3 regions of the Clostridium sp. 'deep sea' genome follow, and region 1 is predicted to be linked to each of the others. Evidence: predicted binding sites of a transcription regulator. Region 1 holds the regulator's gene; each other region holds the start of a gene.

Region 1 (11,117 bases):
GAACTCCTTTTTGTTATGGATTTTTTTAAAGTAATTCTTCAATTCTGTTTAAAATAGTTAGTGCTTCTTTTTTTAGCTCTTTATCTTGAGGCAGACTATTTATATAGTTTAAACAATTGTTAAAGTTAAATAAATAATCTCTACGACATTTATGTACCTCAACCGAAATTGGGATGTTATTGTTCCAAGTAATATTCACATGAGAGTGATCAAATGCAATTCCATATTTATTTACAAAATTGGCATATTCATGTTGCATGTTTGTAACCCTTATATTATGCTCTTTTGCTAATCTATCAATATCATCGTTTGCTGACAATGTAAAAAAATCACTGTTAAAATAGTAATTTTTAGAGTTGTCTTGATAGTATTTTTGTCTTTTAATATTATAAGCTATGTGAAGTTTATCGAGTGGAACTCGTTCTAAAATAAACATAGGCTCTTCTTTATTGTCGAATATCCCAAAATGAATTTTAGGAACACACTGAGGATAAATTATCTCTTGCAGTTTATGAGATAAAAAATCTATCTTAGAAAACGGATAAGAGCAGTTATTATCTCTGTGAACTCTAGCTATAATAAGGTCATTATAAAGAGTAGATATTTCTTTTTCAAAACCTTTAACAATCAATTGAGCTTTGTTTAGTTCGAGGTCATGGTAATTGAGGTTTTTAGATAAAAATGAAGTTTCGGTTTCATAAAAGTCGCTACAATCTAATAACATAATAACTACTCCTTTAGTGGGTTGTTTTTAAGATTCCATTATTAATAAAAGATAATACCTAATTACTTGAATTATTTTGCTATTTTAACTATAGATACAATAGCTCTAGCTAATAGCTTAAACATGAATAGTAAAATACCCTAACTCTAATACTAGTATGTGAAATATAAGAAAAAGGAGTAATGCAAGTGGGTATTTATAAATTTTATATGCCTCCAGTTAGTGTAATGGGACCAAACGCATTAGCAGAAGCTGGTAAAGATATTAAAGAGCTTGGTTTTAAAAAGGCTTTAATAGTAACAGATAGGGTATTGGTAGAAATAAAACTTGTAGATAAAATTACAAATGTTCTTAAACAGCAAAATATAGACTTTGTAGTATTTGATAAAACTCAGCCAAATCCAACTATACAAAATGTTGAAGATGGACTTGCTTTATTACAAAACGAAAAGTGTGATTTTGTAATTTCATTTGGGGGAGGATCTCCTCATGACTGTGCTAAAGGCATTGCTTTAGTGGCTACCAATGGAGGAAGTATTAAGGACTACGAAGGTTTAGATGTATCTCACAAACCTCAACTACCTTTAGTGGCGGTTAATACAACAGCAGGTACAGCTAGTGAAATGACTAGATTTGCTATTATTACAGATGAATCAAGACACATAAAAATGGCGATTGTAGACAAAAATACAACCCCAATTATGGCTGTTAACGACCCCATATTGATGATAAATATGCCAAAATCATTAACGGCTGCTACCGGAATGGATGCTTTAACTCATGCCGTAGAGGCTTATGTGTCAACAATAGCTACTCCTATCACTGATGCCTGTGCGTTAAAAGCTATTAACTTGGTGTCTAAATACTTAAGAACAGCTGTTAAAAATGGCAATGATGAAAATGCTAGAGATAAAATGGCTTATGCTGAATATTTAGCAGGAATGGCTTTTAATAACGCTAGTTTGGGCTATGTTCATGCTATGGCTCATCAACTAGGTGGTTTTTATGACTTGCCTCATGGTGTATGTAACGCTATTCTTTTACCTTATGTACAGGAGTTTAACCTTGATGTTAAGGCTTGTAGGTTAAAAGATATTGCTATAGCAATGGGTGAAAACGTTAATAGCTTGAGTGACGAAGATGGAGCTAAAAGAGCCATAGAAGCTATTTTAAAGCTTTCAAAAGATATAGGTATTCCCTCGGGATTAAATGAGTTGGGGGCTAAAGAAGAGGATTTCGATACCCTTGCTACTAACGCATTAAAGGATGCCTGTGGTGCAACTAACCCCAAAAAAGCAAGCCAAGAAGATATTATTGAGATATATAAAAGAAGTATGTAAGTTAATATTTTTTAAAAAACTCAGGCTATTGTACTATTTTATTAGCACAATAGCCTTAAATTTTATTTGCCTTATTCTCGCAATATTAGTGAGCAAGAATACACCACAGGTTTGTTACATTAGATTAATGTAACAAACCTTTTTTGGCTATTTTAAAGAATTAACAAAGAATTCAATAGTTGTATCAGTTAGGTTTTTACTTAACTCTGGCTCTTCACTAAATAAACCAAAGCCGTGGTCAGCACCCTCAATTTTATGGCTTTTAGCATCGCTACTTTTAGCAGCGGCGCTAACAACAGCTTCAGAAACCTCTGGAGTAATTATATCATCTTTATCTCCATAAATAACCATTACTGGACCCTCGAATTTAGCTAGTTGCTCTAATGGCTTTGTTTCTTGCATATCTGTAAAGAATTTATGACCTAATAGTTGCTCTTGTCCCCATGGGGTTGTAAACTTGGCAGATCCATTCTCCTCTGCTTCAGCTAATAGTTTTTTAACGCTTTCTTCTCCACCTAGGAAACTCTGTAAACTATCTGCACCATTTGTAGCTGCTGGAGCCCACATTGCAATAGCTTTATAAATAGGGTTTTCTAGAGATAATGTTGCTAAGCGACCGCCCATGCTGTAGCCTAAAATTGCAACTTTTTCTTCATCTATTTTGTTTAAATCTAACATGTATTTTAATGATGACTTTATATCAGCTAACATATTAGTTACGTTATTATTAACAAATTCCTCGGTGCTTTCACCACAACCAGGAAAGTCCATTCTAATTGTAGCAATACCTTTTGCAGCTAAACCTTCAGCAACTGTTTGGTATGAGCCAGCTTCGTCTTTAGTTCCTCCATGACCGTGAGCCATTACAACTAAAGGAAACTTTTCTTCTCCATCTGTTTTTGGCATAGTTACAATTGCAGGAATCTCTATATCACGAGAACTCACTTTAATGGTTTCGGCAGTAAAATCATAGATAGTAGGCTCTTGTGGAGTAGCTTTAGGGGTACAACCAACTAATGCTACTAAGGAAATTAACAAACAAATAATTAAAGATTTTTTCATGCTTATCCTCCGTTAATGTATATTTATACATAAATAGTATAGCACATAGGTACAATAATTTAATATTATGTACCAAATTTTAATATAAAAAATAGGTTAAATTTATTGTAATTGTAATGTTTTAGAGAGTGATAATGAGAATAATGCTAAAATAAGTAAATACAATTAAATATACACTATTGCTATAGTAGTATTGCCTTAAACTATAAACCAGAATATAGCTACAGGCACAGTTGGGTAAATGGATTTTTTTAGTTTACTGACTGCTCCTTTTTTGTTACATAGATCAACCTCAATAAACTATATTTAATACACTTCACCTAAGTATCCACAACGGAATCCCACAGAGGGTGATTCCCTACTGATGAGCAATTTATACTATATGTTCAGGTAACAGCAGTTCAAAAAAATAATCTTAATTGTAAAATATTTGCTATCTTTATAGCCAGCAAACTTTGACATGAGCATTTTATGAAAACTCTACTAGTACAATTGCCTTAAAAAGTTACCAAAAGACTATTGACTATCTAAATTATAATGGATACAATTTTATCGATAAAAAAATATCTATTTAGGTACATAATGTACTTAAGGAGGGAAAACGATGGTAGGAAAGGATCAATGCAAGAGCGATTTAATTGCTATTCCAGAACCAACACTTCGTAGATTACCTATTTATTACAAGTTTTTAAAAATGAAGTTTAAGGAACAAGACCAATATGTATCAACTACAACTATAGCCTCAGGGTTAGGATTGAAGTCGATACAAGTAAGAAAGGATCTGCAAGTAACTGGAGCAATAGGAAAACCTAAAATAGGCTATCACATTGAGACTTTAATAACTGCTATCGAGAATTGTTTAGGTTACAACAATGTTAAAGATACCTTGTTAGTTGGAACTGGTCACTTGGGGTTAGCCCTACTTGGCTACCAAGGTTTTGAAGAGTATGGGCTTAATATAGTTGCTGGTTTTGATACTGATCCTGAAAAGATTGGAAAAATGCATGTAGGAAAAAGGATTTATGACCTAGAAAAATTTAGCAAACTAACAAAGCGGTTAAAAATCCAAATAGGTATAATCACTACCCCAGCTAATGTGGCGCAAAGGGTATGTGATTTAATGGTAGAATCGGGTATAAAAGCGATATGGAATTTTGCACCTGTTCGTCTTAAAGTTCCTGATTATATTATTGTTCAAAATCAAAATATGACATCTTCCTTAGCGGTATTATCAAAGCAGTTACTAGAAAGTAAAAGAAGTTGAAAGGGTGTATCTCATGGATAAACAAAGAAGCTTTGAGCAAGTATGCAAAATATTACAAAAATTTGATCACAAACCAACAAATCTCATTGCTATACTTCAAGCTGTACAAGATGAATACAGATATTTGCCTGAAGAAGTAATGACCTTTGTTGCATCCTCATTAGGCATTTCGCCTGCAAAGGTTTTTGGTGTGGCTTCATTCTATTCTCACTTTACTTTACAACCAAAAGGAAAATATGTTATTAAAATTTGTGATGGTACAGCATGTCATGTAAAAAAATCAACAGATATTTTAGGTGCATTAAAAAAACATTTAAATTTAGATACAAAGGAAACTACAACCAAAGACATGATGTTTACAATAGAAACTGTTTCATGTTTGGGTACCTGTGGCTTAGCTCCAGCAATGGTTATTAACGATGAAGTTCATGGTTTGTTAACACCAGAAGTTGCTGTTCAATTGTTAATAGACATACAAGAGAAGGAGGCTGCAAAAAATGAATAAATTAACTATAGCTCAAAGAAAAGCTAATTACGATAAATATAAAGTAGGTGTAATAAAGCGGATTATTATCTGTGCTGGTACTGGCTGTGTAGCTAATGGTAGCTTAAAAATTCATAAAAGGTTTGTTGATTTAATAAATGAGCGCGGTCTTAATGCCATTGTTAAATTAAAAAAAGAAGAAAAGGGTTATCAGGTATCAGATAGTGGGTGTCAGGGTTTTTGCCAAATGGGACCCCTAGTTACAATAATGCCAGATAATATTATGTACTGCAAAACAAAAATAGAAGATGTTGAAGAAATCATTGAGAAATCAGTATTACAAGATGATGTAGTTGAGCGTTTGTTATACAAACACCCTGTAACCAACGATGTCTGTAAAACAATTGACGATATTCCATTTTACAAAGAGCAACATCGTTTTGTTCTCAAAAAATGTGGCTTTATTGACCCAGAAGATATTAATGAGTATATAGCTAAGGGTGGTTATCAGGCTGCTAAAAAGGCGATTTTTAACATGACAGCGGAAGAGGTTTGCAAAGAGATTTCTGACTGTGGTGTTAGAGGTAGAGGTAGAGGTGGCGGAGGATTTCCTACTGGTCTAAAGTGGGAGTTTGCTCGCAGAGAGAATAATGAAAAAAAATATATAATTTGTAATGGCGATGAAGGTGATCCAGGTGCCTTTATGGATAGAAGCTTAATGGAGGGTAATCCACATAGCGTTCTCGAAGGTATGATGATTGCTGCTAAAGCAATTGGTGCAGATGAGGGTTATGTGTATGTACGTGCAGAGTATCCACTAGCTGTAAAACGTATTCAGAGAGCTGTTGATGATGCTACAGAAGCAGGGGTATTAGGTGAAAACGTTTTTGGCAGTAACTTTAATTTTAACATTAGAGTTAAAGAGGGTGCTGGTGCCTTTGTTTGTGGTGAAGAGACTGCCTTAATTGCCTCTATTGAAGGTAAACGTGGTATGCCATTACCAAAACCTCCGTACCCATCTACAAGTGGATTATATGGTAAACCAACTGTTATAAATAATGTGGAGACTCTCTCAACTATTCCTTTAGCTTTAGCTTTAGGGCATGAAGAGTTTAAAAAATATGGAACAGAAAATTCAAGTGGTTCTAAAACATTTGCTTTAACCGGTCATGTAGCTAATACTGGGCTCATTGAGGTGCCATTTGGTACAACTTTACGGCAAATAGTGGGTGAAGTTGCTGGTGGAGTTATCGATAAAGATGGTAACTATTGTGGAACAGATTTTAAGGCTGTTCAAATTGGAGGCCCATCTGGGGGATGTTTAACTCAAGAACACCTAGACTTACCTTTAGATTTTGATTCTTTAACATCTGTAGGTGCAATGGTTGGTTCTGGCGGTTTAGTTGTTATGAATAATGGAACTTGTATGGTTGAATTAGCTCGTTATTTTATGGAGTTTACTCAACATGAATCTTGTGGTAAATGTGTAGTATGCCGTGAAGGTACTAAACAAATGCTGGCTTTATTAACTGATATCACAGAGGGTAGAGCTACTATGGACACACTTGATTTACTATATGAGTTAGCTAATGTCGTTAAAAAAGGTTCACTATGTGGTTTAGGAAAAACTGCTCCTAACCCTGTATTATCTACAATGAAATACTTTATGGATGAGTATATTGCCCATGTAAAAGATAAGAGATGTCCTGCTGGCGAATGTCAGGCTTTAAAGTCTTTTGAGATTCAAGCAGATAAATGTATTGGTTGTGGTTTATGTAAACGTATATGCCCTGTTAATGCTATTACTGGTGAAAGAAAACAGCCTCATGTTATTGATGGTGATACTTGTATTAAGTGTGGAGCATGTGTAGAGGCTTGTAAGTTTAAGGCCATTAAATCTTAATCATTTACAATAAGGAGATATGCTATGATGAACAATTTAATGATTACAATAGATAACAAACAAGTATCATTTAGCGATGAGCGCAATTTACTAGAAGTAATTCGCAAAGCTAATATTGATTTGCCAACATTTTGTTATCATTCAGAGATGAGTATTTATGGTGCATGTCGTTTATGTATGGTAGAAATTGAAGGCAGAGGTTTACAGCCTGCTTGTTCAACTTTGCCAGAAGCCGGTATGGTAGTGAGAACAAATACTGGTGAAGTAAGAGAATTACGCAAAATGATTATTGAACTTTTATTAGCTAGCCACGAAGTAGATTGCCCATCATGTGAAAAGGGATCTGATTGTCAGTTACAAAGCTTAGCACAACGTTTAGGTGTTAAAAAAGTTAGATTTAAAAACTCTTATATTGACAGGCCAGTTGATGATTCATCACCTGCAATAATTAGAGACCCTAATAAATGTATATTATGTGGTGACTGTGTTCGTGCTTGTAATGAAATTCAGCATGTTGGAGCAATTGATTTTGCTTTTAGAGGTGCTGAGTCTACAGTTATGCCGTGTTTTGATAAAAAGCTATCTCAAGTTGAGTGTGTTTACTGTGGACAATGTGTACGGGTATGCCCTACTGGTGCATTACTTCCAAAAACAGAAATTGATAAAGTATGGAAAGATTTACACAATAAAAACAAAGTGGTAATAGCTCAAATAGCTCCTGCAGTTCGCATTGCTTTAGGTGAAAGTTTTGGTTTAGAGCCAGGAACTATAACAACTGGTAAGATCGTTAGAGCATTAAGAAGAATGGGCTTTGATTATGTATACGATACATCTTTTGGTGCTGATTTAACAATTTTAGAAGAAGCAAATGAGTTTATTGAACGCTTTAAAAACAATGAAAAGTTGCCACAATTTACTTCATGTTGTCCTGGTTGGGTTAAGTATGCTGAGCAGTATTATCCAGAATACTTACCAAATCTTTCAACATGCAAATCACCACAACAAATGGTTGGTGTGGTTAGTAAAAATGATTTAATAAATAATCACAAGAATGATAAAGATAATGTTGTAATGGTTTCTATTATGCCATGTACAGCTAAAAAGTTTGAAGCTAAACGCCCTGAGTTTGAAAGCGAACTGGGTAAAGACATTGATCATGTAATCACTACTATTGAATTATCAACCATGATTAAAGAAATGGGGCTTGATTTTAATAGCCTAGACCAGGATTCATTTGATTTGCCATTTGGATTTAAAACTGGTGGTGGAGTAATCTTTGGTAACTCTGGTGGTGTTACAGAAGCGGTATTACGTTTTGCGAGTGAAAAACTAACTGGTAAGCGTACAGATAATTATGTGTTTAAGACTGTTAGAGGCACTGAGGGATTGCGTGAAGCCAATATTGCTGTTGGCGATAAAACTCTCCGCCTAGCAATTGTAAGTGGTTTGGGTAATGCACATAAGTTAGTTGAACAAATTAAAAGTGGTGAAAAAGACTATGACTTTGTTGAAGTTATGGCTTGCCCTGGTGGATGTATAAATGGTGGCGGACAGCCTACCTCTCATTGCACTCAAACAAAAGAAAAACGTACGGCCGGTTTATACGATAATGATACAATGTTACAGCTTCATAAATCACAAGAAAACCCCTATATTACAGAGGTTTATGAAAACTTATTACAAAAGCCTGGCAGTGATGTAGCCCATAAATTACTACACACTCATTACCAGCCACGAAAAAGAATACAAACTGACGATGTTTCTATTTCGAAAGAATTAAATGCAACAGAAAAGCAATTAACAGTGTCTATTTGTTTTGGTACATCTTGTTTTATAAGAGGTGCGCAAAACATCTTGCAAGCAGTTACAGAACACCTTAAAATAACAGGTAAAGAGAAGTATGTAGATATTAAAGCTACTTTCTGTTATGAAAAATGTGAACGTGGCCCAGTGGTAAAAATAGGTGATGAGCTTATAACTCATTGTACTGTGGAGAAAGCTATTGAGGTTATAGATAGTAAATTATAGTTGAAAAAGGATGGGTGTTATGAAAACAACTGCAAGTATTCTTAGAACACTATCAGCTAAATGTAGAGACTGTTACCGTTGCGTAAGAGTATGTCCAGTTAAAGCAATTGGTATTAAAAATAATCAGGCCTACATTGATACTGATAGATGTATAAATTGTGGAACCTGTGTTAGAGAATGTCCCCAAAATGCAAAGGTCTACAGAGATGATACCGAAAAAGTAACCTCTATCTTAAAGAATAACACTGTAGTTGCGAGTATAGCACCATCCTTTAGTTCTATTTACGACAGGGCACTTGCTAAACGATTACCTTCTGCCCTACGCAAACTAGGGTTTGCTCATGTCAGTGAGACTTCAGAAGGTGCTACCATTATAACAAATAAAGCCATAGAATTATTGTCAAACCCCAATAATAAAGCAGGCATTTGTACTGCTTGCCCTGTCGTAGTGAACTATGTTGAAAAATATAGGCCTGAATTTATTGATAAACTCTTGCCAGTAGTTTCGCCTATGATAGCTCATGGCAAACTACTAAAACAAAGATATGGTGACATTAAGGTTGTTTTTATTGGCCCATGTATAGCAAAAAAACAAGAAGCTGAGCGTAGTGAGTTCAGCGGAATAATTGATGCTGTCTTAACCTTTACTGAGTTAAATAATATGCTACAAGAACATGAAATTAATTTAAACAATTGCCCCGAAAGTGATTTCGATAATGCCATATCTTTAGGACACTCAAAGCTTTTTGCTCTTCCTGGTGGTATGCTAAAGACTGCTGGAATTGTTGATGACGGCATTAAAAATGAAGTTATTAATATTAGTGGGGCTAATAATATTATGAATTTATTTGATGTATTAAATACTAACACAGATTTTACAATAGTTGAACCTTTATTTTGCGATGGAGGTTGTATTAATGGCCCTGGATTAAAATCTGAAAAGAACATATTTCAGCGTAGGGCAGATTTAATAGAGTATGCTAATCGTAAGGTTAAAAAACCATATCAGGTCGAGGAAAAAACTCAGATTGATTTATTAACTGAGTTTAATTGCGGTTTAAACGTAAATAATGATAATATAACAGAGCAACAAATAGAAGAGGTATACCGACTTACCGATAAAGCTAACCCCGAGGCTCGATTAGATTGTGGTGCCTGTGGTTATTCAAGTTGCCGAGAAAAAGCGAAAGCAGTTATTAGGGGCATGGCCGAAATTGAAATGTGTATGCCTTATATGCGTAAGCTAGCTGACTTACGTACAGATAAAATACTTGAAAGAAGCCCTAATGGCATTGTTATACTAGATGAGGAAATGAGAATAATAACTATGAATCCTGCTTTCTGCAATTATTTTTCCTGTGGTAAGGCCTTATTGGGTAGAAAAATATCCTATTTGCTTGATGCAGAAGAATACGAAAAAGTTGCCACAAAAACACTCGAGAACTCAGAAGTAGTAGTTAATAGATATGGTAAAAAATATCAGCAAATAGTTTATTATATACCAACTGCAAAACAGTATGTTGGAATTTACAACGATATAAGTGGCTTAAAGTTAACCGAAGAGAAGCTTAATAATATAAAAAAGCAAACAGTAGAACAGGCTCAAGAATTGCTTAACCATCAAATTGAAATGGCTATGACTATGGCCAAATTTTTGGGTGAAAACACAGCTAAAGGCGAGGCTCTAGTGGAAAGGCTGATGAAGATTTATGAAAAATAACAGTACATCTCACGCTCTAAAAAGCGTATGTCCTTATGATCCTAGTAGACTAGATTCAATTCATATAAACTGTGAGGTTATGCAAGAAAAAAAATATAATCAAAATGTTTGTGGTGATTATTACCTAATACACCGAACTGCTAAACAGACTATTTTTATTTTAACAGATGGCATCGGCTCTGGCATTAAAGCTAATATTGCCGCTATTATGTGTGCAAATAGATTGTTAACCTTAATACAATCAGGGATTTCCCTGTTAGGAGCCTGTGAAAAAGTAGTAGAAATGATGCATAAAGCCCGTACAACCAATATACCATTTGCGGCTTTTACCATAGCCAAAATATTAAACAATGGTAATTATACAATTTTTTCATACGAGAGCCCAGCTCCAATACTAATAGAGGGTACCGAAGCACAACAACTAAAACAAAGATTTTTTACTTTAAGTAAAGAGGTTGTCAGTGAGGTTGCTGGTTTACTAAAGCCTAATCAGTCTATTGTACTAGTTAGTGATGGAGTTAGCCAAGCAGGTTTAGGGATTATTAAAGGTTTAGGTTGGGGTACAGAGGGACTATTGAGGTATTTAAATGCA
Region 2 (11,117 bases), 600 kb from region 1:
CTGCTTGTAATTTTATAACGAAGCATTATGATTAGTTGTATTATTGGCTTTATATTCTTTTGCAAATATAAATGAAGCGTATATAATTGCGTTTGATATTAATAAAATAACAACGTCTTTTAGCTGGAGAGTGTATTTAAAATCAACATTTCCAACTAGTACTGCTATAAAATTATTATTAAAGAAATGCATAAAAATAGGCACCCATATGTTTTTGGTTTTCATGTAAGCATAACCAAAAAATATTGCTAAGCTAATGCAAGTACTAAGTTGACCAATTATACCTAAACACCATGTTTCGGTACTATACAAAAACATAATAATTGGCAGATGCCATAATCCCCAAATAACACCTAAAGTAATTATACCTAAACGTTTACCCATTCTCTTTTGCAGAAAAGGTTGTAAAAAGTACCTCCAGCCATATTCCTCACCAAAAAACATGATAAAGCTAAACACAAAAGCAATAGTTAAATTTAAAGTACCTAACAATGTTTGAATACTAAATAGCGTGTTTATGGATTCTAAGTCACCATCAAATACTGCTATAAAAACAATTCTTGTAATATATAATAATACAAATAACAACATGTATATCCAAGGTTTTTTATGGACATGACCCCTAAAATTAAGATTATATTTCTTTTTTATTTCTGGATTTTCATGATGAACAAATATTAAAAATAGTGCACTAGCTACTAAAATAATTACTTGGCTAAGTGAATCTAAATTTGCTGAAGGTTTAAAAATATTCACTATGGTTATTACGGTAAGTAATACTGTTGTTACTAAATGAGTTGCATATGCTTTTTGGGGAATAACGGCGTCTTTATCTTTGGTAAAATAAATAGCTAATATTACACCAGCTGCGGGATATAACATAAAGGTTAATGCAAAAAGATGTACTTTATTTCCTTGATAATAGCTGTAGCCCATTAGCACCCCTAATAACATAGGAACTAAAAAGGCTACTATAAAAAATATCTTTAATTGTTTTTTTTCAATAGTACTAAATTTACATTTCATTTATTTTCTCCAGTCTTTAGTTTATAACTACTTATAACTAATCACTTACTACAAAACAAATACTTTAGTTCACAATTGCATTAAATGTAATATATATGTAATTATATAATGTTATATACCACTATTTAGGTAGTTTATAACAATTAAAGACTAAACTTTAAGAAAGTTTATAGAGTCAAAAAAGACTATGCTAAAAATTGAGCATAGTCTCTTATACAATAATTATTAAAGTAAGCCTAACCAATCTCCTAATAAAAACTGAACTCTACCTATCATTAAGCTCATTCTACCCATAACAGCATTACCAAATAAAGCGCCAAAAGCTATCATCATAACATAACGACCAACTTTGCTACTGGCATTAAATATTTTATTGTCGTTTTTACGAGTAAAGTAAAAGAACATTAACACTGTTATCACACCAAATACAATAATAACATTATTAATACTATTTAATGGCAGTATGGTTGCTTGTATTTGATTTATTATTTGAGCCCCAATTGTACCCTTTATAGTTAAACCTGTACCAATACCAACTAGTATAGCTAGGGGATAACGTGACATCCATATTGCTCCCTTTGCAAATCTAGTATAAAGCAGCAGTCCAATAATAACAGGTATCAGTTTAAGATAGTTACCTGTAGCAATAGGAGTAAAAGCAGTTGTTTTTAAAGACTCCCAGCCCATAACAAGTGAATGTGCTGCACCTATCCCTACATAAACATGTTCAACAAATCTGTAAAAAGGATTTTCTTTAATTGTAAATGACATAAGCCCTAATGTACCTATGGCAGCTAACCATGTTCCAAGCATATACTTTTACCCCCTTATTTTTCTTTGTGGATTAGTAAAGTAAGCAATATTGCCCAGTATAATAAATACTATAACTATCATGTGGGCAAAAGATAATGAATCCATTGCTGAAGTAGCTGCCCCAGGCTCTTTTAAAAGAGTCTCATACTCAGCGGCACCCCTTAAACCATTTAAGTAACCTTTAATTTGTCCGGCATTATAGTATGGTAAATAACCTGCAACTGAAACAGAGCTCATACCTGCCACCATTTTTGTTCCATAAACACTTTGAACTTGGCGTATATGTTCAGCAAGACCTGGTGTACCTGAGCCAAAGGTTATAAATAGAGAAATATCTTTGGCACTATTGATATTTTTTAGCATGGCTAAGCTACTAGTTTTGTTTCCTAATCTGTCTACAGAAAAGCACTTTTTAATGTCTTTTGCAAAAGAAGATATTGCAGTTTCTCCACCCGCTATATAACCCAAGGACACATAGTCTTCGCCATACTCTTTATTATGAGATCCTTGCATTTCTTTAAGATACTTATCTGTAAATAGAGGACCAGATGGCCAAAATGCCAGGTTAATAATTTTAATACCTTCTTTATTATACAGATGTTTTAATACTGCTTTAGCCTGTGGCTCAATTTGAGCCTGAGAACTTGGGTCGTAATCATATGACACAACAACAACGTCTCCTGGCTTTAACGCATCTACTTCATTAAAGAAATTTTGAGTAGATTCGTTTATGGAAAAAGGCAAACCAACTGGCTTTAACATTGGAATAGCTATTGCTAAAAATACTAAGATATATATAATTCTTCTATCTATATTCATTAAAAATTTCATAATATATAATCCCCCTACTCTTCTCCGCCACCAAGGTGGCCTCGTTCTATACCCATTAATATACGGATGCCTAATGCTATAGCACCAATACCTCCACCTATCATTATTCCACGTTGGGCAGCCATATTAGGTACGTCCATAATCCAAGACTTAATCACTGCAAATCCCGACCACAGTGTTTCACCTATGGGGGCATTGCCTAACATAACAATTGTGGCAGCTACAAGTAATATAGCTGAGTCAATAGAACGAGCTGTAAAAGCGCGATAGGCAGCAGAGGCAATCCAAAAAGCCAATAAGGCAAACATTGTAGAGCCTAAGGGTGTCATTATATTATTAAAACCAAAGTTATAAATTTTGCCAGCAGAGGTATCTACAAATCCAATTATTGATTGAGCTATCATTACTAAGAGTAATGCTATAGAGTTGTACCACTCCCCCCTGTGAAGCATAACACGGCGAATATGCACACGAATAAGGTTAACGGCAGCTAATCCTAATGAGAATGAAGCAATAATTGTTCCCCAGTTTTGAATTTCAGTTGAGGCTTTGCTAATAAAGCCTATCGAGAAAAAACCATCAATTATTATTATTAAAGCAAATACAAAAGTAACCGCTATCATTACTGCCTGAGATTTCATAGTTTTTCCCCCTATATATTTAATAAGTTAGCTATTAGATTACTGCCAAAAGTTATGCTTAAACTACCGACTACTAAAATAGCAATTACAAAAAACTTACAGACATCTTGTCCTGCTATACTACCTACTTTTACAGGGTTGCCAGAGGCAATTGCTCCTGCAGCGTAGAGTTCTTCACCAATTAAAACATAGTCACAAGAGGCTACAAAAAACGGAATTTGGTGAATATTAGCTGAGCCAGCTACTTGTATAGCACCAGCATGAAAACCTGCTTCAGCAATCATGAGAGATTCAGCCCAAAACGCACCTAGTAAAATACTGGCTGCAGCTTTTTCACGCTGAATGATTCCCATTACAGCCGCAGCATAAGCGAACTGCTCACTAGATAAATACTGCACACAATCTTCGTTAAAGCTCTCAAGTGAACCTTCTGACATATAAGCTTGTTTAACAACCTCTTCAGCAAATGGCAATATTACTGGCCTACAAATAGACACAAATAACTTTGCACCATAACGGGCAGTTAGTTTAGCAATCATGCCAAGGGTTTCTAATCCAGCAAAGGTTTGAGATGCGGTAACTCCCGAGAGATCTGCAATTCCTGGTGAAAAGTGAATCATTCTTCCCATCTCGGTTGCCCTGCCAACAGCCTCTTCAATTGCATCTAAGCCAGAAATATTACGAATGTTATATACAAGGCCATTTTGAGCTCTTTGTATTTTATAAATAATGATAGTAGCAATAACTATTAAAGATAGAAACTGAAATACAACACCTGTTTTCATAAGTAAGCTCCTTCCCAAAAACTTATTTATTTAATAATTAGAGAATTTTATTTATAACTCAGTTAAATTTTTATCACTCCTTTTGATGTTAAATTGTAAAAATATATTTTAATCTTGAACATTCAATATCACATTGTGTAAATTATCTATAAATATTTAAATTGAGCTAATTTTATACATTATGCTATTACAAAAAAACCAGACTCTGTAGCCCGCTCTTTAAATCTTTATTTATAATGTATTAAAAAATAAACAGCACAATAATAAAGTGAATTATACTTTAGCGTGTTAAAGAATTTTCAATATTAAGTAGGCATTATACGGACTTATTTTAGGATTGTCAACACTTATTTTGCATAAATATTAATTCGTTAATAGAAGTATATTAGTATAATATTATTGTAATAACAATAAACTGTATTGTTACAGATTATATAAAGCTCATATACTAGCCATATACATACTGTATATATGCATTATATATACATAACAATTGTGTAAAGGTATTATTTCATTTTGTTTTTTTTGGTAAGTTAGATGCCATATGCAGGACGACACGTTGGGGATGTGGTGGATTTGTAATTATATTATAAAAGTAAACGAACGCTGGGGACGGGTGCATTTGTGTTAATTTATATATTTACTAGGCACTATACAACGGGATGGCACAGAGGCACATCCCCTACCAGTTTTGCTTTTTAGGTGATTTATTTTTTCTATTGGATTGGTAAGGTTTTTTGTTTTTATGGTTATTTTATTTTATATGCCATATACAGGACGACACAAGGTCGTCCCCTACGAAAAACATTGGTAGTATGGATACATTTGTGTTAATTTATATATTTACTAGGCACTATACAATAGGATGGCACAGAGGCACATCCCCTACAAATTTTGTTTTTTAGATAATTTATTTTTTCTATTGGATTGGTAGGGTATTTTGTTTTTTGGTTGTTTGAATTTGATGTCACACGAGGTCGTGCCCTACGATTATATCAAAAAAAATAGTATGGATGTTTTTCACCCACACTATTTATTATAGAGCCTAAATATTGGCATATAACCTTAACTAACTGAAAGTATCTTATTTCCGTGGCTCACAAAATTGAGCCTAGATTAAGGAATAGCTAAAATCTTTACAAAGATAATATGTATAATATATCTTTGTGAAGATTTTTGCGTATGACGCAAAGATAGGTTTAATTATGGGAGCGTCCTTTTTAACTCATTATCTTTCTACTATTACGGTAACACCCATACCACCACCAACACATAAAGTGGCTAAGCCGCGTTTTGAGTCGCGTTTTTCCATTTCATGTAGTAATGATACTAAAATTCTTGTGCCACTGGCGCCGATTGGGTGACCCAAGGCAATAGCACCACCGTTAACGTTTACAATATTCATATCTAGGTTTAAATCTTTAGCTACTGCTAATGATTGAGCTGCAAAAGCCTCGTTGGCTTCAATTAAATCCATATCACTTAACTCTAAGCCTGCTTTTTTAAGGGCTTTTTGTACAGCTGGAACTGGTCCGTAACCCATTATTGATGGATCTACACCAGCTGAGGCATATGCCTTAATTGTTGCTAATGGAGTTATTCCTAATTCGTCTGCTTTTTCTTTACTCATAACAACTACTGCTGCCGCACCATCATTAATACCAGAGGCGTTAGCTGCTGTTACACTACCATCTTTTTTAAATGCTGGTCGTAGTTTTGTTAATTTATCAGCAGTAACCCCTGCCCTTGGGAATTCATCTTTATTAAATACAATAGGATCGCCTTTACGTTGTGGGATTACAACATCTACTATTTCAGCTGCAAAGCGGTTTTCGGCTAGGGCTTTTTCAGCTTTTTGTTGACTATTAGCAGCAAACATATCTTGTTCTTCTCTAGTTAAGTTGTGTTTTTGTGCTAGATTTTCAGCTGTAATACCCATATGGTAGTCATTCATTGCACACCATAAACCATCATTAATCATGCTATCTACTAATTTTCCATTACCCATTTTATAGCCAAAGCGAGCTTTAGGTAATAGGTAAGGGGCTAGACTCATGTTTTCTGTTCCGCCAGCTACTACTATGTCAGCATCACCTAACATGATAGATCTAGCAGCTAATATTACTGCTTGTAAACCAGAGCCACATACTTTGTTAACTGTCATGGCAGGTACTTCTACAGGAATACCGGCTTTAATAGCAGCCTGACGAGCTACGTTTTGACCTAAGCCAGCTTGGATAACATTACCTAAAACTACGTCTTCAACATCAGTAGCTTGAATCCCCGCACGCTTTATGGCTTCTTCTATAACAATTTTAGCTAATTCTACAGCTGATACATTTGCTAAAGTTCCATTAAATTTACCAATAGCTGTTCTGGTTGCACTTGCAATTACAACTTGTTTCATGGTTTGTTCTCCTTTTTTGTTTATCCGCAGACGACCAAAAGTCGCCCCTACAATATGGTTTTAATTTTCAATGATATATCAATATTTCGCTTACAACAAAAGTTATAAATAAATATGTTAAAGTTTCATTTTTTTAAGGTCATCAGAAATTATTAATTTCGCTTCTGTTAACTCTTGAACCTGTTCTACTGTATAGTTTGGATTTATTTCTGTTAAAACTAGTCCCTCTTTTGTTACTTCAATTACAGCTAACTCTGTTACTATAAGATTAACCTGATTAGCTGCCGTTAATGGAAGTTTACAGTTTTTTAGTACTTTAGCTCCACCTTTTTTTGTGTTATGAGTCATGGCAATAATTACTCGCTTAGCACCAGTAACTAAATCCATTGCGCCTCCCATACCTGGCACCATTTTGCCTGGTATCATCCAGTTTGCTAAATTACCTTGCTCATCTACCTGTAAGGCCCCCAATACAGTTACATCAACATGTCCACCTCTTATGAGGGTAAAAGAGGTTGCACTATCAAAAAAACAGCCACCGGGAAGTATTGTAACAGGCTGTGCACCGGCATTAGTTAAGTCTTTATCTTCTTTTCCTTCTGCTGGTTTACCACCTAAACCTAAAAAGCCATTTTCGGATTGAAAGATTACATTTACACCCTCTGGTATATAGTCTGCAACCATTGTTGGCAAACCTATTCCTAGATTAACTACATCTCCACTTGCTAATTCTTTGGCAACTCTTTGAGCAATTATTTCTTTAACACTCATTATTATTGCTCCTCTCTAACAAGGTAATCAACTAAAATTCCGGGAGTCATTACTTGATCTGGGTCTATCTCTCCCACCTCTACAATCTCACTTACTTCAGCAATTACGATATCTGCTGCTGTAGCCATAAGTGGGTTAAAGTTACGAGCTGATTTACGATAAACTAAGTTGCCATTTTTATCTGCTTTATGGGCTTTTATTAGTGCCACATTGGCTCTTAAAGGTAACTCTAATAAATAATCGATACCTGCTATTGTCATTTTTTGTTTACCTTGCTCTACTACGGTGCCTACTCCAGTTGGGGTTAAAAAGCCACCTAAACCCGCTCCACCAGCACGTATCTGCTCGGCAAGTGTTCCTTGGGGAGTTAGGATTACTGTTGTTTCACCACTGTTTAGTTGAACCCCTGTCTCTGGATTAGTTCCTATATGACTTGTGTATATTTTTTCAACTTGTTTATTTAAAACCAATTTGCCTACACCTTTATCAGGAAAACCGGTGTCATTACATACAAGAGTTATATTTTTTACGTCTTTTTGGGCGATTCCATCTATTAATGTTTCAGGTGTTCCAACTGCCAAAAATCCACCCACCATAATTGTCATTTCATCTTTTATATGTTTTAAGGCTTGCTCAGCTGATATTATTTTACTCAAAGTATTTACCCACCTTTTCTTAATAAGCGTAGAAACCATGTTTTGTTTTGCGCCCTAATAATCCACCCCGAACCATCTTTTTAAGAAGTGGATGAGGCCTGTATTTATCTTCACCAAACTCAGTGTGTAGTACTTCCATAATAGCTAAACATACATCTAAACCAATTAAATCACCTAAAGCTAAAGGGCCTATAGGATGATTTGCACCTAATTTTAGAGCTGTATCTATATCTTGGGCACTAGCAACCCCATCGGCATAGATGCCAATAGCTTCGTTAATCATTGGTATTAATACTCTATTAACAACAAAACCGGGTGCCTCAGCTACTGGTACTGGTGTTTTTCCTAGTTTATTAGCTAACTCAATAATGCTATTATTTACATCTTGTGATGTTGCTAATCCTTTAATTACTTCTACTAATTTCATTACAGGAACAGGATTAAAAAAGTGCATGCCTATTACTTTATCTGGTCTATTAGTAGCTTGTGAAATTTCGGTAATAGACAATGATGAGGTATTTGTAGCCAAAATGGTCTCTGGTTTGCAAATTTCATCAAGCTCTTTAAATATTACTTTTTTAATATCCATCTGCTCAGAGGCCGCCTCTATAACTAAGTCACAGTCACTTAGTTCTTTTAAGTTTGATTTAGTTTCTAGTAATGCCAGTGCTTTATTTTTATCCTCTTCTGTCATTCTTGCTTTAGCAACACTCTTATCAAAACGTTTAGCTATGTAAGCCTTGCCAGCCTCCGCATACTCAATTTTTATATCACATAAAAGGGTGTTAATTCCACTGGCAATAAGGATTTGAGCAATGCCTCTACCCATTGTTCCTGCACCAATTACAGCAATTTTATTAATCATACTTCTCCTCCAATTAATTTTATTATTACAGTTATACACCTCTGCTACCTAGCAGGCGGTATATAACTGTTCTGTTTTATTTACTCTTAAACTTTGGTGAGCGTTTTTCAGTGAAGGCTAACATTCCTTCTTTTTGATCTTCTGTTGAAAAACATAAAGCAAATGTGGATGATTCAATTTGACTAGCAGTGTTATTTTCAACATAAAGGCTTTTGTCAATTGCCATTTTTGCATATCGTACTGCTAACTGGGCTTTATTAGTGATATTGTGGGCTAATTTCATTGTTTCAGGCATGAGTTGATCTGGCTGATATACCTGATTAACTAAACCAATTTTTAAGGCCTCATCTGCCTTGATATATTCTCCTGTAAATATTAATTCTTTTGCTTTAGCAGCCCCTACAATAGCTGGTAATCTGTTTGTGCCACCAAAGCCAGGTATTATTCCTAAACCAACCTCTGGCTGACCAAATTTTGCTTTAGCTGAAGAGATTCTTATATCACAGGCCAGCGCTAACTCGCAACCACCGCCTAAAGCATAACCATTTATGGCTGCTATACTAGGTTTACATAAAGATGCTATTCTATTAAATACTCGGTGACCTAGTTTTGCGAATCGTCGGGCTTCTTCAGAACTAAACTCTTTCATTTCACTAATGTCTGCTCCGGCTACAAATGCTTTTCCTGCTCCGGTTATAACAAAAACAAAGATATTGTCATCTGCAGCAATTACTTCTACAGCATCTTCTAGTTCAACTATAGTTGTAGAGTTAAGGGCGTTTAAAGCTTTGGGTCTGTTGATAGTTACAAGTGCAACATGATCCTCAATTTCGAGCTTAATATTTTGATAATCCAAATACTACTCCTCCTTTATTAGTGTCGTTTATGTCGTTCAAGATTTGATGGCTCTAGGCTCAATGCTTCATCTTCAAAGAGCTTTTGAATACCTATTCTAGACTCATTAAAGTGCTGTTTATGATCACATGATGTACATGGATTCACATAATCTGTTGGTTGGCTATAGGCACTAATTACTCCTTCATAGTTACGTAAAATTACTTTATTTCCTACGCGTGATATTAAATATTGTGGTCCTACAGGAATCTTGCCACCACCACCTGGAGCATCTACTACAAATACAGGTACAGCGTAACCTGAAGTATGTCCTCGTAACATTTCGATTATTTCAATGCCTTTATCTACCGAGGTACGAAAATGGCTTATGCCAGCAGACAAATCACACTGATAAATATAGTATGGACGAACTCTATTTTTAACAAGTAAATGAACTAGTTCTTTCATGATATATGGGCAATCATTTATGCCCCTAAGTAATACAGATTGATTACCAAGTGGAATACCAGCATTAGCTAATAATGCTAAGGCCTCTGCCGCTGGTTTGGTTATTTCTGTTGGATGATTAAAGTGGGTATTTAACCACACAGGGTGATACTTTTTTAGCATATTAACTAAGTCTGGTGTTATTCTTTGAGGCAACACTACTGGCGCTCTTGTACCAATTCTAATGATTTCAACGTGAGGAATGCTTCTTAACTCACTAATAATGTACTCTAAATAATCATCACTAACTAATAAGGCATCTCCACCAGATAATAGTACATCACGTACCTTTGTATTTGAGCGAATATAATTAAAAGCCTTTTGTAAATCTTTTTTAGGACGAGCTTTATCTAATCCACCAGCATACCTTCTACGGGTACAGTGCCTACAGTACATAGAGCACTGATCTGTTATTAAAAATAAAACTCGGTCCGGATAACGATGGGTTAATCCTGGAGCTGGGGAGTCTGCATCTTCATGTAACGGATCCAACATATCATGGTCACTAATATTAAGTTCTTTAGCTGTAGGAACAGCCTGCATGCGTACTGGGCATTTTACATTTTCGGGATCCATAAGTGTTGCATAATAGGGTGTTATAGCCATTCGTAGTGTTTTTAAACACTGTTTTATACCTTTAATTTCGTTATCTGATAGGTTAATTATTTGCTTTAAAGTATCTATGTCCGTAATTCTGTTACGAACCTGCCACTGCCAATCATTCCACTCTTCGGCTGTAACATTTTTAAAAAGTTCTATATTTTTGTAATCACGCATTCTCGTACCTCCTAAATACTATACGTTAGTTGTGTGTTATGCCCAAAATTTTTCGTGCTTCTTTAGGTGTAGCTATCTCTCTATCTAATTCATTAGCTATCCGCACAATTCTCTCTACTAGTTCAGCATTACTGGTAGCAAGTTGTTTATATCTGTAGTATAAGTTGTCTTCAAATCCAACCCTTACATTTCCACCTAAAACAA
Region 3 (11,117 bases), 1.5 Mb from region 1:
TGGCAAATAGTTAATATACTTTACTGTATAGGACTCTAGTAGATGATAGTTGTAATTAAGCTTAGATAAAACCTGTTCCAAAATTTTAGTGACACTTTTATTAAGAGTATGAACTGTACCCTCTTCATCTCTTAACTCTTTAACAATAGCTATGCTATTAAACTCACTTAGCTCTTCGTGTTCAACAATTTTAGTTTCAAAAAAATAAGAAAGATTATTGCTATCAATTTTATCTTGTGGTTTGGCCACACTGTTAGGGTTTATTATAAGTCTCACACCATAATTAAATGTTATACCACTATTTTTAATGATATTTAAACACTCTACACTACTAAAAATGCTCGAAATATCATTAATGAGGTTGTTTTCACTACTATTTCTAACACTATTGTAAATACAAATATACTTACTATGATTTTTGGGATATTGAACAATTATATTTTTATCTTCACCCTCATAATAATACAAGTTCATCTCAGCAATTTTTGAAACATACCACTCTAAAATACTATAGTTAACTGATTTTTCACTATTTTTATTCCTAATGCTAACATTTTTTTCACTTGGACCTTTACAATTATTGTACAATATAACCATCTCTCTTTCATAAAATGTACTAGCCTAACTATCCTCCTTTTTAAATTACTATTTATAGGTACATTTTTTTATGATAGTTTAAACAAATCTATTAAATGGCTACTTTTTTATACCCTATTTGCAATAGAACTAAACAGTTACTACTATGTAACTACTAAGAATTAAGCCTTAAACAATTAAGGGGAGTGCAATTAATGTGCGCCCCCCAACCTTAATTTTTAAGTTAAATAATCTTAATTAATATTCAATTTAATTGCTAATTTCTCTAACATATCTTTAGTCATTGATGTTAAATCATACTTAGGATTCCAGCCCCACTCAGCACGTGCCGCACTATCATCTAATGAGTTAGGCCATGAATCAGCAATGGATTGACGAACAGGATCAACATCATAAGTCATTTCAAAACTAGGAATATGCTTTTTAATTTCATCGGCAATGTCATCTGGTTCAAAACTCATTGCTGTAATATTAAAGGCATTATGGTGAATTAACTTGCTTGCATCAGCCTCAGATAATTGAATAATCGCATCCAAAGCATCTGGCATATACATCATATCCATTTTTGTACCTTCAGCTATAAAGCTAGCATATTTACCCTGTTTTAATGCATCGTAGTAAATATGTACAGCATAGTCTGTTGTTCCTCCACCAGGTAGTGTTTTATATGATATTAGGCCCGGGTATCTCACACCACGTGAATCCACACCAAACCTCTTGAAATAATAATCACACAACAACTCTCCAGCTACTTTAGTTACGCCATACATTGTGGTAGGTCTTTGTATTGTATCTTGTGGTGTTTGGTCTGGAGGTGTTGATGGTCCAAAAGCTGCTATTGAGCTTGGCGTAAACAGTGTTGCACCTGTTTCACGACAAACCTCTAAACAATTATATAAACCACCCATATTTACATCCCATGTTAAGTTAGGCTTACTTTCACCAACTGCGGATAGTAGTGCAGCCAAATGTACAATATGATCTATATCATACTTCTTTACTACTTCATGAATTCTCTTACCATCTGTTACATTAATAATCTCAAAAGGACCACCATCTATTACTTCAGCAGGTCCTTCTTTTTTAATGTCACTAATAACAACATTATTTGTACCGTAAATACTACGCATACGAAGTGCTAGTTCAGAACCAATCTGTCCTAAAGCACCAGTTATTAAAATATTTTTCATGTTTTATCCCTCCACAATTATTTTGTGTCTGTGCTTATTTTAACCTAAACCAAGTTCTGTACCAACCACTATAGCGATATTTTTTTATTTTTTTTACAACTATTTACCTTAACTGTACTAGCTTAACCTCTATCAGAATTGTATATAGAAGTATTGTATAAGCGTATAATGGTTTTATTATTATAAAAATGTAAGAATTATCATCTGCTAATCTGTTATAATAATCAAAAATAGGGATAACTTATGGGGGAAATATTTATGAAGTATTTTTTATCGATTGTCTTAATTTTGAGTCTCTTGTTAACAGGTTGTACAACTAAACAAGAGACCTTACAATATGATGTTATTGTAGTCGGTACTGATCCAGAGGGTATTGCGGCAGCTGTTACAAGTGCCCGAGCAGGAGCTAAAACATTACTTATTGACTCTCGTGAAAAAGTTGGGGGTTTGTTTACCTTAGGTTGGCTTAATTTTTTGGATATGAACTATAACAAAGATAGTGATGTTCTTTTAACACAAGGTATTTTTAAAGAGTTTTATGATCGAATTGAGGGGATTTCTTTTAATGTTAAAACAGCCACAGATGTATTTAACAACATGATTAAGAATGAACCTAATCTGGATTTAAAACTTAAAGCATCTAGCATAACTCCTACCCTAAGCAATAATAAAATTACAGGCATTAGTGCAGAAATTGGTAGTGGGCAGTTTATATATAATTGTAAGCAGGTTATTGATTGCACTCAAAATGGAGATATAGCTGCTATGGCAGAAATTGAACACACTTTAGGTCAAGAAGATATAGGTGGACCAAGTTATGGTATGGCTGTAACCCAAGTTTTTAAAATAGGCGGAGTAAAAATTGAAGATTGGACTAGACTAAAAGACTTTTTAAATACAGACGATGACCCCAATAGTGCTGCTAGCAAGAATTGCGCTTGGGGGTTTGCCAGATTTTACAATGATTATCAGCCTAGCCAAAAAAATATGCAGTTGCGTGGTCTTAACATAGCCAGACAAACAGATGGTTGTATTATGATTAATGCATTGCAGATATTTCAGATTAATCCTTTAGACCCTAAAAGCATTGAATCTGCTAAACAAAAAGCTAATATAGAGCTAAAAAATATTATTCCATTTTTGCAAAAAGAAGTACCCGGCATGGAAAATATTAAACTTTTAGGTGTAGCACCAGAATTATACATTAGAGAATCTCGTCATTTTAGTACAGAATACATGCTAACTTTAGATGATGTGCTTGAAAATAAAGACTTTGAGGATAGAATTGCGCTAGGAAGTTATCCAGTTGATTTGCAAGGAACAGCTCCCGGTGAGGATGTAATAATAATAGGAAATCCTTTACAATACTCCATACCTTATCGTTGCATAGTACCACTAAAGGTGGACAATCTCTTAATAGCAAGCCGAGCAGCTGGTTATAGCTCACTTGCTCATGGCAGTACACGTATGGTACCGGTTGGAATGTGTGTTGCCCAAGCGGCTGGTAATGCTGCTGTTATGGCAATTAACAATGACATTACGGTAAGGGATATCGCGAACAATGCTAACTTAATTAAGAGCTTACAGTCTACATTAATTTCACAAGGTGCTTATCTACCAGAGTTTAATATAGATACTAGTATTATGAGTGATCCATACTACAATGGTTTGAAATTATTACGAAAATACGGTTTAATTCAGGGGCGTTATAATAACAATTATAGGCTTAATGATAAAGTAACTGTTGGCGAATATCAAAATACCCTTAAGAGTTTAATTAAAAACGATAAATGGAATATTACAGCTATCGTTAATGATGAATTAAGCACTGAGTATTTACTTAAAAAAAATATTCTTAATAGCTTTAATCATGAAGCTAAAATAACTGAGTTTTTAAACAATCAAAGTGTTTGGACAAACCATAAAGATACTCAAGCGATTACTAGAGGTTTAATGGCTGAAATCCTTTATTTATGTAGTACAATCATAAAATAAGCCAAAAATATAGTAAAACTGTTGACAATAATAGCATGATATATTAAACTTCTGGTAATATTATAGTAACAGCTATGAAGGATACAGTAGTTAGTAGTGTAACATTTAGAGAGCTTAGTGGTGGGTGAAAACTAAGCTGTGTGCTAATAACGAAATACAATCTGGAGCATTAGTGTTAAAAGCACTACGGAGGCATATCGTTAACATGCTTAAGGCACAAAATTTTTGTGTAAAATAAGGTGGTACCACGGGCCAAACTCGTCCTTATGCGAGTTTGGTCCTGTTTATTTTTAAGGGGGAATTTTTAATGAACAACGTATACGATGTTTTAATTGAACGGGGTTATATTGAACAAGCTAGTCACCCAGAAGAGATTAAAGAAATACTAGCCAAAGAAAAGGTAACATTTTATATTGGTTTTGACCCCACAGCTGAAAGTCTACACATTGGCCATTTTTTACAAATAATGGTAATTAAACATATGCAGGCAGCTGGCCATCAACCCATTATTTTACTTGGTGGTGGAACTACTATGGTAGGTGATCCAACAGGCAAAACCGATATGCGTAAAATGCTTACTAAAAAAGATATTTTTGCAAATGCTAATAAGTTTGGTGATTACTTTAAAAAGTATGTAGATTTTAGTGACAATAAGGCTTTAATATTAAATAATGCGGATTGGTTATTGGAGCTTAATTATGTTGATTTTTTAAGAGAAGTTGGTGTTCATTTTTCAGTTAACAGAATGTTAACTGCAGAATGTTATAAATCACGCTTAGAAAAAGGCTTGTCATTCTTGGAGTTTAACTATATGTTAATGCAGTCTTACGACTTTTTGCATCTCTACAGAAACTATAATTGTACTATGCAGTTTGGCGGCAACGATCAGTGGTCTAATATTTTAGGCGGAGTTGATTTAGTTCGCAGAAAAGAACGTGGTCTGTCATTTGCCTTAACGTTTGCACTTCTCACCAATAGTGATGGTAAAAAAATGGGTAAAACCGAAAAGGGCGCGATTTGGCTCGATGCTGAAAAAACATCTCCCTATGAGTTTTACCAGTATTGGCGTAATATCGAAGATGGTAGCATAAAAAAATGTCTTGCTTTAATGACATTTTTACCTATGACTGAGGTAAACAGATTAGGTAATCTTGAGGGTGCAGAGATTAATAAAGCTAAAGAAGTATTAGCTTATGAAACAACTAAAATTGTTCATGGAGAAGATGAAGCTAATAAAGCTCGTGAGGCTTCAAAGGCCTTATTCTCTAAGGGGACAAATATGACAGATGTACCAAACACTGAAATTTCCACTTTAGAAATTAATGAAGGTATCTCATTACTAGATCTTTTATTAAAAACAGGTTTGGTAGCTACCAAGAGTGAAGCCCGCAGGTTAATAAAACAAAATGGTATTAGCGTAAATGATAAAAAGGTAAGTGACCCCTTTAGAGTAGTAAATACAGCTGATTTTAATGACAATACGTTAATGTTACGTAAAGGAAAAAAAGTTTATCATCAGGTAAGACTAACAAATAATGATAACTAATCTACAGATTAAAAGGGATTGCTCTAGTGAGCGATCCCTTTTATAATTTATTATTTTAGACTAATAGATAATGGCTTACTACTTATTTCAATTATACCCTTTTCTACACTAGACACATCATTTAAAGGCACATAACTTATAGTATCATCAATTAATAGACCACTAATTTTAATCACACATCCATAAATACCTTTGTATCTACCTGTAGCAATTGAAGCAACACCATTTTCAATAAAAGTTAAGCCAATTATATCATCTATTACAAAATTCTCACGAATTAGCTTGCATAATGAGTAAGTGCAATAGTTTAAATCTAAAACCTTCTTCGTAGAATAGCAACACCTTTTAAAACATGACATATTATCACCACTTTTCCTTTTATATAATAATATATGTACATGGATAAGATATGTTTAATAGTTTTTATAAGATTTTTAGTATTAAAACCTAAAATTTTAGTTAATTATCTTATCTTTTTGATGTAACGATAATAAATAATTATTGGAGAGCTATTTACATTTATAAAATAGCTCTCCAATAATTTATTATGATATGTTACAGATAATAAATTTAAACATAACTATAGCAATACTATAGAATAATGTGTTTATGTAATAATTTTTTGCTGTTATAAACTAAATTATTAAATCAAGTAAAGCAATTGCTAGAACTGACTCCATCACTGGAACAGCTCTAAGGACTATACAGGGGTCATGTCTACCCTCTACTTGTAGCTCTGTATTCTCCTTGTTTTCTAAGTTAATGGTGTTTTGTTTAATTGCAATTGAGGAGGTGGCTTTGAATACTGTTCTATAAATAATTGGCATTCCTGTAGATATTCCACCTAAAACTCCCCCATTAAAGTTGCTTGTAGTTATAACTTTGCCATTTTCATATTTATAACAATCATTTGAGTTACTTCCCTGCATTTTGGCCAATTCAAATCCCTTACCAAATTCAATTCCCTTAACACCAGGTATAGAAAAGGCTAAATGGGCAACAGTACTTTCAATACTATTAAAAAAAGGATCCCCTACTCCTGCATTTAACCCTATCGCCATACACTCAACTATACCGCCAATGGAATCTCCACTTTCTTTTAACTTAGCAACTTTATTTTGCATTGTTTCACCAATATCTTTATCACATACGGGAAAAGCTTGTGTACCCAGTATATTAAGTTTTTGCGCAGGCTCTCCTAACGGATTAAAAGTCGTATCTTTAATATTCCCTACCTGCATTATATGGCCACCAATAGTTATGCCTTTTTGCCTTAGTATTTGTTTAGCAATAACTCCAGCAAAAACTATTGGTGCCGTTAAACGCCCCGAAAACATGCCTCCACCTCGTATATCATTAAAGCCATTATACTTTACCCATGCTGAATAATCCGCATGCCCTGGGCGTGGATTTTTAGCAAATATACTATAGTCTTTTGGCCTTATATTTGTTGATTCTATAAATGCTGTTAAGGGTGCTCCAGTACAATGCTCATTATAATAACCACTCAATATTTTAGCTTCATCACGTTCTACTCTAGTGGTTGTATTTTTGTGTAAACCAGGCCGTCTTCTAGCCATTTGCAATCTTATTTCTTCAAAATCTATCTTAAAACCTGCCGGAATTCCATCTATAACAATACCTACACCACTACCATGTGATTCTCCAAAAAGAGTTAATTTATACTTCATTCCATACGAAGAAGCCATGCTAAATCCCCCAATCCTTCTCATCTGTTATTGTAACTTGTTTATATTATTATACAAAGTTTTTGCCTTAAAAGCACTTCTATTCAATTTTGATTTTTTAAGTTATAATATAAATAAGGACAAGATTACATTAGGAGACAAGAAATGAAACAACTTGAAACTACATTATCTGCTCAAGCTAAAATGCTTGGTGCAGAGTTTTATGGTGTTACTATGCTTGAAAATATAGAAGACCATCATCATAAAATTCCACACCAATTACTTAATAATTATGATAAAGCAATTAGTATAGGCATGGTTATGCCTAACTCGTTAGTTGAAAATATGATTAATGAAGATTATGACTTTGCAATTGAATTATACAATCATTTTTTTAATGAGGTTATTGTACCTAACCTTGAGCGCACTGCTTTAATAATTACTAATTTTCTAGAAAAATCTGGATTTAAAGCATTTTCACTTCCAGTTAATCTAGCCAATTTTAACCAACAACATCCAGAGTACTTTCATCACCTAATTGCCAGCTATGCTGGTTTAGGCTGGTTAGGTAAAAATAACAGACTAGTTAATGCAACATACGGTACTCGGATAAATTGTATAACAATTTTAACAAATGCTGATTTAGAGCCCTCTGAAACTGTGGAAAATGGCTGTAAACAGTGTACACTCTGTATTGATAAATGTAGTTTTGGAGCCTTAAGTGGCGTACCGTTTCACCCCCACCATGATATTAACGATCGTTGTAATAGTGAAAAATGTGTAAATAAACCAATTAAAATTGAACCTAACAAAAGAAGCCTTAACTTAAAATGTGGTATATGTTACACAATATGTCCTTATAACAAATAAAAAGGAGAGGTAAAGATGCTTAACAACATAAAATCTACTTGGGATTTAGATGTTTATTTTCCAGGTGGTAGTGAATCAGTTGAATTTTCAAACTACTTAAATGAAATGCAAAATGATATGAAAGAGTTTTGTGAAGAGTTACAAACACTAAAAACTAATGATGGTAACATTGAGAATATTAAGTATGTAGTAAATTTTATTCAGGAAATTAGCCGAAAAATGCATCATGCTGGTTCATTTGCTTCTTGCCTAACTGCTCAAAATACCCAAGATAAAAAAGCTATGCAACTTGTAGGCAGATTAAATGGATTAAGAGGTATTATTTCTTCGCTGACCACAGAGATGGAAAAAAGGTTATTAGAACTAAGTGATGATGCTTTTAATAACTTATTCACAGACGATTACTTTACTAATATTAAATTTAACTTAACTGAAATTAGAGAAAATGCTAGCAAAAAATTACCAGCAGACAAAGAAAATATCATTAATAGTTTAGCTATAGATGGCTATAATAGCTGGAATACTCTCTACAATCTTACCTCTGGAAATTTAAAAATTCCGGTAGAGATTGATGGTGTTATTAAGCAATTATCACCAGGTCAAGCCTCTAATCTCATGACAAGTGCTGATAGAGAACTAAGAGAAAAGGTATTTAAAAGCTGGGAAGAATCTTGGCAATCTATTGCAGATACCTGTGCATTAGCTTTAAATAGCATCTCAGGATTTAGACTGAATGTGTATAAAGAGCGTGGTTGGCATGACTTTTTAAGTGAGCCATTAACCATAAATAGAATGACTCGTAAAACATTAGATACTATGTGGTCAACTATTCAAAAAAACACTGGTCGTTTAGTTAAATTTTTAGAGCGTAAAAAAGAATTATTAGGCCTAGAAAAACTAACATGGCATGATTACACTGCACCACTAGGAAAAAGCAATAAAACTTATAGCCTAGAAGAGGGCGCTAATTTTGTTGCTAAACACATGAAAAACTTTAATAAATCTATGGGTGACCTTGTAGAAAGAGCTTTTAATGAAAACTGGGTTGAAACAGAAAATAGAGACAATAAACGAGCTGGAGCTTTTTGTTCTGGATCTCCAATCTTAAAACAATCAAGAGTGTTTATGACTTATTCTGGAGCAGCTAGAAACCTTACAACATTAGCACATGAATTAGGTCATGCCTATCACTCTTCTGTAATGACAGACTTACCACCTCTTTCGCAACGTTATGCTATGAATGTTGCCGAAACAGCCTCAACATTTAATGAGTTTGTTGTATCAAATGCCTCATTACAAGAAGCTGAAACTAAAGAAGAAAAAATAGCTCTATTACATGCAGATTTAGCACGTGCGGTTAGTCTTTGTATGAATATACAGGCACGCTTCTTATTTGAAACACGTTTTTATGAACGAAGAAAAACAGGTTTTGTTAGTACAAAAGAACTTAATGAACTAATGTTACAGGCTCAAAAAGATGCCTTTAATAATTCATTAGATAGTTATCACCCCTTATTTTGGGCTTCCAAACTTCATTTTTACATTACAGGCGTACCATTTTATAACTTTCCATATGCATTTGGATATTTATTTAGCGCTGGTGTATATGCTCAGTCTAAAACACAAGGTGAAGCATTTGAGCAAAACTATATTAACTTACTAAGAGATACAGCCAGAATGAAGGTTGAAGACTTAGCCAAGAAACATTTAGCAGTTGACCTAGAAGATGAGAAATTCTGGCAAGAGGCTTTAGATGTTGTTTTGGCTGGTTATGATGAGTTTATGGAATTAACTAAATAAAAAAAACTTGCTCGAATGAGCAAGTTTTTTTTGTGGTGGACTCGCCTTTTGCATCGTGGGGTGGGTAGTTGACAAGTCAACTACGGGGTGGATTTGGCTTCGCCTGCATGGTGAGGGTTCGCTTTGCTCACGGAATATATGCTTGCTTACGCATCGCATATCACATAAGTGAAGCGAAATGTATTGTACCGTTTGCATAGCAAACCCAAACCGCGAACTAAATGTTTTATGGAGCGTAGCGTAATAAAACATTACCTTAATAAAACATAATAATAAAGTGAGCCCACCCCATTTTGACATGTCAAAATCCACCCCACGATGCCAAATGCGTCCACTCCGTAATTGATATATCAATTACAGGGTGGTATAATGCTTATGGTGATAAATATGGATAAAGTAGCTATTGAAATAGGACCATTAGCAATAAGATGGTACGCTATTTTAATAAACACAGGAATTGTTTTAGCCTTAGTTTTTATATGGAGAGAGGCTAAACGACAAAAATTGAACCCTGACACTATTTATGATATTTTGTTTGTGGCTTTGCCTTCGGGCATAATTGGGGCTCGTCTTTACTATGTAGCTTTTAACTTAAGTTACTATACCGCCAACCCAAGCGAAATTTATAAAACATGGCATGGTGGTTTAGCTATTCATGGTGGATTAATATTTGGTGGTTTAGCGGCGTATTTTTATTGTAGACATAAAAAAATTAATTTTGCTCGCTGGGCGGATATTATTGCCCCTGGCATTGCTTTAGCTCAAGGTATTGGTCGTTGGGGTAATTTTGTTAATCAAGAGGCTTATGGATACATAACTGATGTTCCTTGGGCATTTTACATCAATGGAGCATACAGACATCCTACCTTTCTATATGAGTCTATTTGGGATATTGCTCTTGCAATATTACTGGTTTATATATTACACAAACGAAAGAGTTTTGATAGTGAGGTATTTGCAACCTACTTTTTAGGATATTCATTAGGTCGTATCTGGATAGAGGGTTTAAGAACAGATAGCTTAATGTTAGGATCTATTAGAGTTGCTCAACTTATTAGTTTAGCTGGTATTATTTTAAGTGCAATATATATTTTTTATAAAAAGAAAAAGCAAAGATCAATATAATAAATACAAACAGGAAACTATCACATTAATAAAAATAATGTTAATGGATAGCTTCCTGTTTATTATAATTATGTATAAGTTAAATTAAACATATTAAAATTAAACCTATTCCGTTAAGCTTATTTCAAAAATATCAATATCGCTTTTAGAATCAGCATATAAATATGCAACATTCTCCCCTTTTTCAAACAAATATTTATCATAACCATAACTTACAAGTTTCATTTCCTTCATTGGAACTTTGTCAGTCAAAATAAACGTAAAGTAATTCTTTCTATACTCTGAGTCAAAGCCATTTATTAACAT

The links. Region 1 encodes Rex, which represses fermentation and respiration genes when NADH is low (regulators of the CRP and FNR family bind a similar motif). Its sites were predicted from a motif close to ATTGTTAANNNNTTAACAAT; they were not measured.
Region 2: the regulator Rex is predicted to act here: its motif matches at 6,567-6,586, upstream of IMX26_RS15260 (acetyl-CoA C-acetyltransferase).
Region 3: the regulator Rex is predicted to act here: its motif matches at 1,868-1,887, upstream of IMX26_RS01620 (L-threonine 3-dehydrogenase).

Annotation. Positions count from the first base shown of each region.
Region 1 covers NZ_CP063353.1:2,675,971-2,687,087, forward strand. The annotation lists gene IMX26_RS12385 (hypothetical protein) at 26-724, opposite strand; gene yiaY (L-threonine dehydrogenase) at 907-2,064, shown strand; gene IMX26_RS12395 (alpha/beta fold hydrolase) at 2,212-3,126, opposite strand; gene IMX26_RS12400 (redox-sensing transcriptional repressor Rex) at 3,731-4,390, shown strand; gene IMX26_RS12405 (NAD(P)H-dependent oxidoreductase subunit E) at 4,404-4,895, shown strand; gene IMX26_RS12410 (NADH-ubiquinone oxidoreductase-F iron-sulfur binding region domain-containing protein) at 4,888-6,777, shown strand; gene IMX26_RS12415 (NADH-dependent [FeFe] hydrogenase, group A6) at 6,805-8,805, shown strand; gene IMX26_RS12420 ([Fe-Fe] hydrogenase large subunit C-terminal domain-containing protein) at 8,825-10,525, shown strand; gene IMX26_RS12425 (SpoIIE family protein phosphatase) at 10,515-11,117, shown strand, end outside.
Region 2 covers NZ_CP063353.1:3,272,973-3,284,089, reverse strand. The annotation lists gene IMX26_RS15285 (type II CAAX endopeptidase family protein) at 13-1,026, opposite strand; gene IMX26_RS15280 (hypothetical protein) at 1,252-1,839, opposite strand; gene IMX26_RS15275 (hypothetical protein) at 1,846-2,670, opposite strand; gene IMX26_RS15270 (hypothetical protein) at 2,685-3,311, opposite strand; gene IMX26_RS15265 (DUF6754 domain-containing protein) at 3,323-4,096, opposite strand; gene IMX26_RS15260 (acetyl-CoA C-acetyltransferase) at 5,325-6,503, opposite strand; gene IMX26_RS15255 (CoA transferase subunit B) at 6,621-7,274, opposite strand; gene atoD (acetate CoA-transferase subunit alpha) at 7,277-7,930, opposite strand; gene IMX26_RS15245 (3-hydroxybutyryl-CoA dehydrogenase) at 7,950-8,795, opposite strand; gene IMX26_RS15240 (enoyl-CoA hydratase-related protein) at 8,872-9,651, opposite strand; gene ablA (lysine 2,3-aminomutase) at 9,669-10,913, opposite strand; gene IMX26_RS15230 (3-keto-5-aminohexanoate cleavage protein) at 10,939-11,117, opposite strand, start outside.
Region 3 covers NZ_CP063353.1:330,973-342,089, reverse strand. The annotation lists gene IMX26_RS01625 (hypothetical protein) at 1-588, opposite strand, end outside; gene IMX26_RS01620 (L-threonine 3-dehydrogenase) at 831-1,787, opposite strand; gene IMX26_RS01615 (FAD-dependent oxidoreductase) at 2,046-3,782, shown strand; T-box leader at 3,848-4,051, shown strand; gene tyrS (tyrosine--tRNA ligase) at 4,090-5,328, shown strand; gene IMX26_RS01605 (hypothetical protein) at 5,379-5,687, opposite strand; gene aroC (chorismate synthase) at 5,964-7,037, opposite strand; gene IMX26_RS01595 (epoxyqueuosine reductase) at 7,182-7,886, shown strand; gene IMX26_RS01590 (M3 family oligoendopeptidase) at 7,902-9,686, shown strand; gene lgt (prolipoprotein diacylglyceryl transferase) at 10,074-10,811, shown strand; gene IMX26_RS01580 (hypothetical protein) at 10,917-11,117, opposite strand, start outside.